Regions from separate parts of the Ancylobacter sp. VNQ12 genome, predicted to be linked through region 3. Evidence: predicted binding sites of a transcription regulator. Region 3 holds the regulator's gene; each other region holds the start of a gene.
The links. The regulator LexA, encoded in region 3, represses DNA repair genes until DNA is damaged. The targets are predictions, from matches to a motif close to TGTTCNNNNTGTGTTCNG.
Positions count from the first base shown of each region.

Region 1 (2,265 bases), 130 kb from region 3:
GACCGGGCAGGCGAATTTTTCCGAGAACAGGATGCGGCGGGCATCGCCGCTCTCTTCCTTCTCGTCGGCGAATTCGAGCACGGCGATGCCGTCGGCAAGGCCGAGCGCGGTCTCCAGCGAATCCGCCAGGCGGCTGGCGATGTCCGGGCGCACGACCAGGCGGTCCACCACCACGTCGATGTCGTGCTTGAACTTCTTGTCGAGCGCCGGCGCATCGGCGATCTCATAGAACTCGCCATCGATCTTGACGCGCTGGAAGCCCTTCTTCTGGAACTCAGCCAGTTCCTTGCGGTACTCGCCCTTGCGCCCGCGCACCACCGGCGCCAGCAGGAACAGCCGGGTCTTCTCCGGCAGTAGCAGCGTGCGGTCGACCATCTGGCTGATGGTCTGGCTCTCGATCGGCAGGCCGGTGGCCGGCGAATAGGGCACGCCGACGCGTGCCCAGAGCAGGCGCATGTAATCGTAGATCTCGGTGACGGTGCCGACCGTGGAGCGCGGATTCTTCGAGGTGGTCTTCTGCTCGATGGAGATGGCCGGCGACAGGCCGTCGATCTGGTCGACGTCCGGCTTCTGCATCATCTCCAGGAACTGGCGCGCATAGGCCGACAGGCTCTCGACATAACGCCGCTGACCCTCGGCATAGATGGTGTCGAAGGCGAGCGATGATTTGCCGGAACCGGAAAGGCCGGTGAACACGACCAGACTGTCGCGCGGGATTTCGAGGTCGACGTTCTTGAGATTGTGCTCGCGCGCGCCGCGTATGGTGATCGAACGTGCGTCGCGGCGCGGGAGGTCCACGCGGTCCTTCATTCCGAGCTCTTTTCGCCGGTAAGTGTCAAACGGGCGGCTATACCGCAATTCTCATCGCGGGGCGGCCGCCCGTCCCGGCGAAGCTCAGAAACCCTGCCACGAAAAGCCGTGCCACATGGCGCCAAGGCCAGCGGCGGCGATCAGTCCAGCCGATACGGCCAGGATGGCCCGACGGATCATCGTCTGGCGGGCGTCCTCCAGCTGGAGGGCGATGGCACGGGCACGACGGCGACTGCGCGGATCGTTGTTCATGGCACGACGCTCTGTGTTGTTCACGTCGATAACATAGTGCTCGTCCTGCGCTGCGCAATCGCGCGAATCCGTATGTTGTGCCGAGCTAGCCACAATGCTAGGAACATAACAAGAACATTATTTGGAAATGAAGCGCTGGGCGACGGCGGCGGGTTCCCTGGTGCCGGCGGCAATGTGTGGACAAGCAAGCGGCGGGGTGCGCGGGACCGCGCCAGTGGGATAGAATGCAATCTTTGATAGAGCGCGCGCCGCGGCGGGCGTCCGGATTTCGGAGGATGTTATGGCGGGCAGCGTCAACAAGGTGATCTTGGTCGGCAATCTGGGTCGCGATCCGGAAGTGCGTACGTTCCAGAACGGCGGACGGGTCTGCAATCTGCGCATCGCCACCTCCGAGACCTGGCGCGACAAGGCCTCCGGTGAGCGCCGCGAGCGCACCGAGTGGCACAGCGTCGTGATCTTCAACGAGAACTTGCTGCGCGTGGCCGAGCAATATCTGCGCAAGGGCAGCAAGGTTTATATCGAGGGCCAGCTGGAGACGCGCAAGGCGAGTGACCAGTCCGGCGGACCCGAGCGCTATTTCACCGAAGTCGTGCTGCGCCCGTTCCGCGGCGAATTGACTATCCTCGACAGCCGCAGTGGCGGTTCGGAAGGCGGCGGCGATGACTTCGGCACCGGTGCCGGCGGCAGCGACTTCGGTGCGAGCGGCGGCTATTCCGGCGGTGGTTCCAGCGCCTCCTCGGGCGGTGGGCGCTCCTTCGGCGGCAGCGACCGCAAGCCGGCCTCGGTCGGCGGCGGCAAGTTCGGCGGCGGCGGTGGCGGCGATCTCGACGACGAGATTCCATTCTGATCCACGCCGGCGGCGCGGGATTCCGCCCTGGGTGGGATCCACGTCGCCATCGCCTGATGGGCCAGGATGCCCCGTCAGGCGAGAGCGGTAGTCTCGCCTGCGGACGTGTCAACACACGCAAACGTGGCCTCTCGGTCGCCGATCAGCTCAAGAAGCCGGCGCGGATGCCGTCCATCACGAACTGCACGGCAAGTGCCGCCAGCACCACACCGAGCAGGCGCGACAGGATGGCGTTGCCGGTGACGCCGAGCCAACGATTGACCCGCTCGGCGGTGAGGAAGACGGCGAGGCAGCTCGCCAGCACCAGCAGGGTGATGACGAACAGCACCGCGAGCCGCGCGGGGTCGCGCTTGGCT
Region 1 is NZ_JBMSDU010000006.1:155,614-157,878, reverse strand. Features, by position in the region: gene uvrA (excinuclease ABC subunit UvrA) at 1-810, opposite strand, end outside; gene ACO2RV_RS11120 (hypothetical protein) at 895-1,062, opposite strand; gene ssb (single-stranded DNA-binding protein) at 1,343-1,909, shown strand; gene ACO2RV_RS11110 (MarC family protein) at 2,052-2,265, opposite strand, start outside.
Region 1: a site for LexA is predicted at 1,162-1,179, ahead of ssb (single-stranded DNA-binding protein). Genes of this name have one in related genera too.

Region 2 (2,265 bases), on a different contig from region 3:
AGGTCGAACCACGCACCGGGAAAGGGCGAGAGGCCGCGAATATGGTCGTGCACCTTGCGCGCCGGCTGCTGCCAGTCGATCCGCGTCTCGCTTTTCTCGATCTTGGCGGCGTAGGTGACGCCGTCCTCCGGCTGCGGCGTGAAGTTCAGCGCGCCCCGCTCCAGCGCCGCCAGCGCCCGGCCCATAAGGTCGCCGCCGACGATCATCAGCCGGTCGTGCAATTCGCCCGCCGTCATGTCAGGTCCGATGGCGACGCGCTCGATGAGGCCGACCGGGCCGGTATCGAGCCCGGCCTCCATCTTCATCACCGCGACGCCGGACTCGGCATCCCCGGCCATGATGGCGCGCTGGATCGGCGCGGCCCCGCGCCAGCGCGGCAGCAGCGAGGCGTGCACGTTGAGACAGCCAAGTCGGGGAAGATCGAGGATCGCCTGTGGCAGGATGCGGCCATAGGCCACCACCACGGCGACGTCCGCCGCATGCGCAGCGAAGGCCTCCGCCGCCTCGTCGGTGCGCAGCGTCGAGGGGGTGAGCACCGGCACGCCGAGCTTTTCCGCCGCGCGATGCACCGGCGAGGGCACGAGGTCGAGCCCGCGCCGCCCGCCCGCCGCCGGCGCGCGGGTATAGGCGGCGACCACCTCATGGCCGCTGCCGACGATCTCCGCCAGCGTCGGCACGGCGAAGTCCGGCGTGCCCATGAAAACGATGCGCATGCGGGCCCTTTCGGCCGGCGCGGCGCGGGCTCAGGCCCCGTCGCGCTCCTTGTCCCTGGCGAGCTTGGTGAACTTCTTGATCACCCGGTCGCGCTTGAGCTTCGAGATGTGGTCGATGAACAGCACGCCGTTGAGATGGTCGATCTCGTGCTGCACGCAGGTGGCGAACAGGCCGTCCGCATCGATTTCCTGCGTCTCGCCGTTCAGATCCATGTAGCGGACCTTCACCTGCGCCGGGCGCTCGACATCGGCATAATATTCCGGGATCGACAGGCAGCCCTCGGAATAGACCGACAGTTCCTCGGAGGCGCCGATGATCTCGGGATTGATCAGCGCGATCGGGTTCTTCTTCTCTTCCTCGCCCTCGTCGTCACTCTCGCGCTTGGCGACATCGACGGTGATGATGCGTTCGGGAATGCCGACCTGGATCGCCGCCAGCCCGATGCCGGGCGCGTCGTACATGGTTTCGAACATGTCCTCGACGATGGCGCGCACGCGCGCATCCACCCGCATAACGGGATCGGAAATCAGCCGCAGCCGGGAATCGGGGATGATGACAAGCGGACGTATCGACATGCCGTTCAGATAAGCGTTGGCCCGCGCGCGGTCAACGGAGCGAGTTGCCGTGTCGCGGGGGATTATGTTCACTTTCTGTTCGCACACATCGCCAAATCTGCTAGAAGCCATACGATGGATCAGGTCCTGTTCGTCTTCGGCAGCCATCCCGTCACGCTGGCGCAAGCGGCGGCCGGCGCGGCGGCGCTCGGCTTCCTGCTGCTGCTCGCCGTGCTGCGGGCAGTCTCGCGCAGCGCGCGGCAGAACGCCGTGGAGGCGGACGAGCAGGCCCGGCGCGCCGACGAACTGGAGGAGCGGCTTGCCGCTCTTGCCCGCACCCAGGCGGAAACCATCGGCCGCGTGCAATCCATGACCGAGCTGCTGGCGCAGCGCCAGGGCGAGCTCGCCCGCGCGGTCGCCGAGCGGCTCGACGCCTCTTCCTACCGCATGGGCGAGAGCCTCGCGCGCTCCAGCGAGGCGACGCATGAGAACCTCGCCAAGCTGAATGAACGCCTCGCCCTCGTGGACCAGGCACGCCTCAGCCTCGGCGAATTGTCGGGGCAGGTGATGAGCCTGCGCGAAACCCTGTCCAACAAGCAGGCGCGCGGCGCCTTCGGCGAAGGCCGGCTGCAGGCCATCATCGCGGACGGGCTGCCGCGCGACAGTTTCGCCTTCCAGCACACGCTGACCAATGGACGGCGCGCCGACTGCGCCATCTTCCTGCCGGGCGACAAGCGTCCGCTGCTGGTCGATTCCAAGTTTCCGCTGGAGGCCGTCACCGCCTTCCGCGAGGCGCAGACGCCGGAAGCGCGCAAGCAGGCTGAAACGCGTCTGAAGACCGACGTCACCCGGCACATCACCGACATTGCCGAGCGCTACCTCGTCAGCGGCGAGACGCAGGATGTCGCGCTGATGTTCGTGCCATCCGAATCCGTCTATGGCGAACTGCACGAGCATTTCGACGAGGTGATCCAGCGCGCTTTCCGCGCCCGCGTCA
Region 2 is NZ_JBMSDU010000007.1:45,074-47,338, forward strand. Features, by position in the region: gene fmt (methionyl-tRNA formyltransferase) at 1-713, opposite strand, end outside; gene def (peptide deformylase) at 744-1,289, opposite strand; gene ACO2RV_RS11865 (DNA recombination protein RmuC) at 1,404-2,265, shown strand, end outside.
Region 2: a site for LexA is predicted at 1,355-1,372, ahead of ACO2RV_RS11865 (DNA recombination protein RmuC). Genes of this name have one in related genera too.

Region 3 (2,265 bases):
ACCGTCAGCGCGAAGACCGACACGCAGTCGAGCGAGCGGCAGGCCGGCACCACGCCGCCAGCCGAGACCAGCCCGACGCTCGGCTTGAGACCTACAATGTTATTGAGCCCGGCCGGCACGCGGCCGGAACCTGCCGTATCCGTACCGAGTGCCAGCGGCACCAGGCCCGCCGCCACTGCAACCGCCGAGCCGGAACTCGAACCGCCGGGCACGAGATCGCCCCGCACGGCATTGCGCGGCGTGCCATAGGGCGAGCGCGTGCCGTTGAGGCCAGTGGCGAACTGGTCGAGATTGGTCTTGCCGATGACGATGGCGCCGGCCCGGCGCAGACGGGAGACGCTCGCCGCGTCGCGTGTGGCGAGATAGGCGTAGTCCGGGCAGCCGCAGGTCGTCGGCAGCCCGGCGACGTCGATATTGTCCTTCACCGCGAAAGGCACGCCATAGAGCGGCAGATGTGCCGGATCGGCCCCCTCGAGCGCCTTCAGCGCCGCCGCCAGATACTCGCGTGTCGCAAGGCTGGTGAAGATTGCCGGATCGCCGTGACGCTCGATCAGCGAAAAGCAGCGCGCGAGCGTCTCTGCGGGGCGAACGCGGCCGGAGCGATGAGCGGCAATGAGTTCAGCAACGGTTCCGATCAAGGGCCTTACCTTCCGTGGAGCATATTCGAACTATGCATACCACTTAGGCAGATTGGAAGTCATTGCATACATCGTTCATTGATTGCGTTCAGTGGCGATCGCGTTAGGTCGCCCTTTACCCATTGTGGAACACAAAAAGAACGGATAGTGTTTGTTCGTGATTTGTTTCCTTTTCCGCCTGAGGACGGATCGAGATCGATGCTCACCCGCAAACAGCATGAGCTGCTGCTCTTCATCGACGAACGCCTCAAGCGCGACGGTGTTCCGCCGTCGTTCGAGGAGATGAAGGACGCTCTGGACCTGAGGTCGAAGTCCGGCATTCATCGCCTGATTACAGCGCTGGAGGAACGCGGATTCATTCGCCGCCTGCCCAACCGAGCGCGGGCCCTGGAGGTGCTTCGCCTGCCGGAGGACGCGCAGCCGGCGCGGGCCCGCGGCTTCTCGCCCAGCGTTATCGAGGGCACGCCGGCACGCCTCGCCCGCCCGCCGGTCGAGGACGATTCGCGGCGCGCGGTTCCGATCCCGCTGGTCGGCCGCATCGCCGCCGGATCGCCCATCGCCGCGATCCAGTCGCGCGACAACACGATCAGCATGCCGCCGGAGATGCTGTCGGGCGGCGAGCATTTCGCGCTCGAAGTACGCGGCGATTCGATGATCGAGGCTGGCATCTTCGACGGCGACCTTGCCCTGATCCGCAAGGGCGACACCGCCAACAATGGCGAGATCGTCGTCGCCCTGATCGACGACGAGGAAGCCACGCTGAAGCGCCTGCGCCGCAAGGGTGCCTCCATCGCGCTCGAGGCGGCCAATCCGGCCTATGAGACCCGCATCTTCGGCCCCGACCGCGTGCGCATCCAGGGTAGACTGGTCGGGCTGTTCCGGCGCTACTGACGCACCGGATCACGGTCGCACGTCGGGTTCGTCTATCGGATCCGTCTGCGAGAAGCGACGGGTTGCGCCGCTGTTGATCGGCAGATGGTGTGGCTGTGCCCCGCCGGTGGCGCTGCCTGCAGCCTCCCACGGACGTGCGCGGTCGCCGCGCGCAGTGACTAGTCGCCACCCGCCCGAGCGATCACTAGCGAGAAATGCGGCCATTGCCTCCGGCGTCTGCCGTGGATCGATGCGGATCACCGTCGCGGCACATTCCGCCGGCGGCGCGTTGCGCGTGATCAGCAGCCTGGCGCGCCGGCAGTCCTCCTCCAGCGACGCCGGATCGCGCGACAACGCGACGATTCCTCCTTGGCGATCGCGCAGCGTACAGCCGAGCGGATCACAGGCCGCCGCAGCAACGACATCCGGCGCGCCGGCGCGGCTACGCTCGCCCTCAGCGCTCAGCCACTGCTCGACGACGAAGCGGCCCGCCAACCCCGCGCTCCGATCCCCCATCACCGCGAGTCGTCCGTCCGCGCCGCGCACCGCCACGGTGCGGCCCTCGCGGTCGATGAGCACATCGGGCCGCGGCATCTCCAGATAGAGCCACAGCGCGACGGCGAAAGAGAGCGGCGCGACGAGCAGCAGGCGCGTGCGCAGCAGGCAGGTCGCGACCAGCGCGACGCTTAGCAGCATCATGCTGGCCGCCGGCATGGCTGGAATGCCGCGATCCGCGCCGGGCACCGCGGCGACGGCC
Region 3 is NZ_JBMSDU010000006.1:24,181-26,445, reverse strand. Features, by position in the region: gene atzF (allophanate hydrolase) at 1-638, opposite strand, end outside; gene lexA (transcriptional repressor LexA) at 837-1,529, shown strand; gene ACO2RV_RS10490 (ComEC/Rec2 family competence protein) at 1,539-2,265, opposite strand, start outside.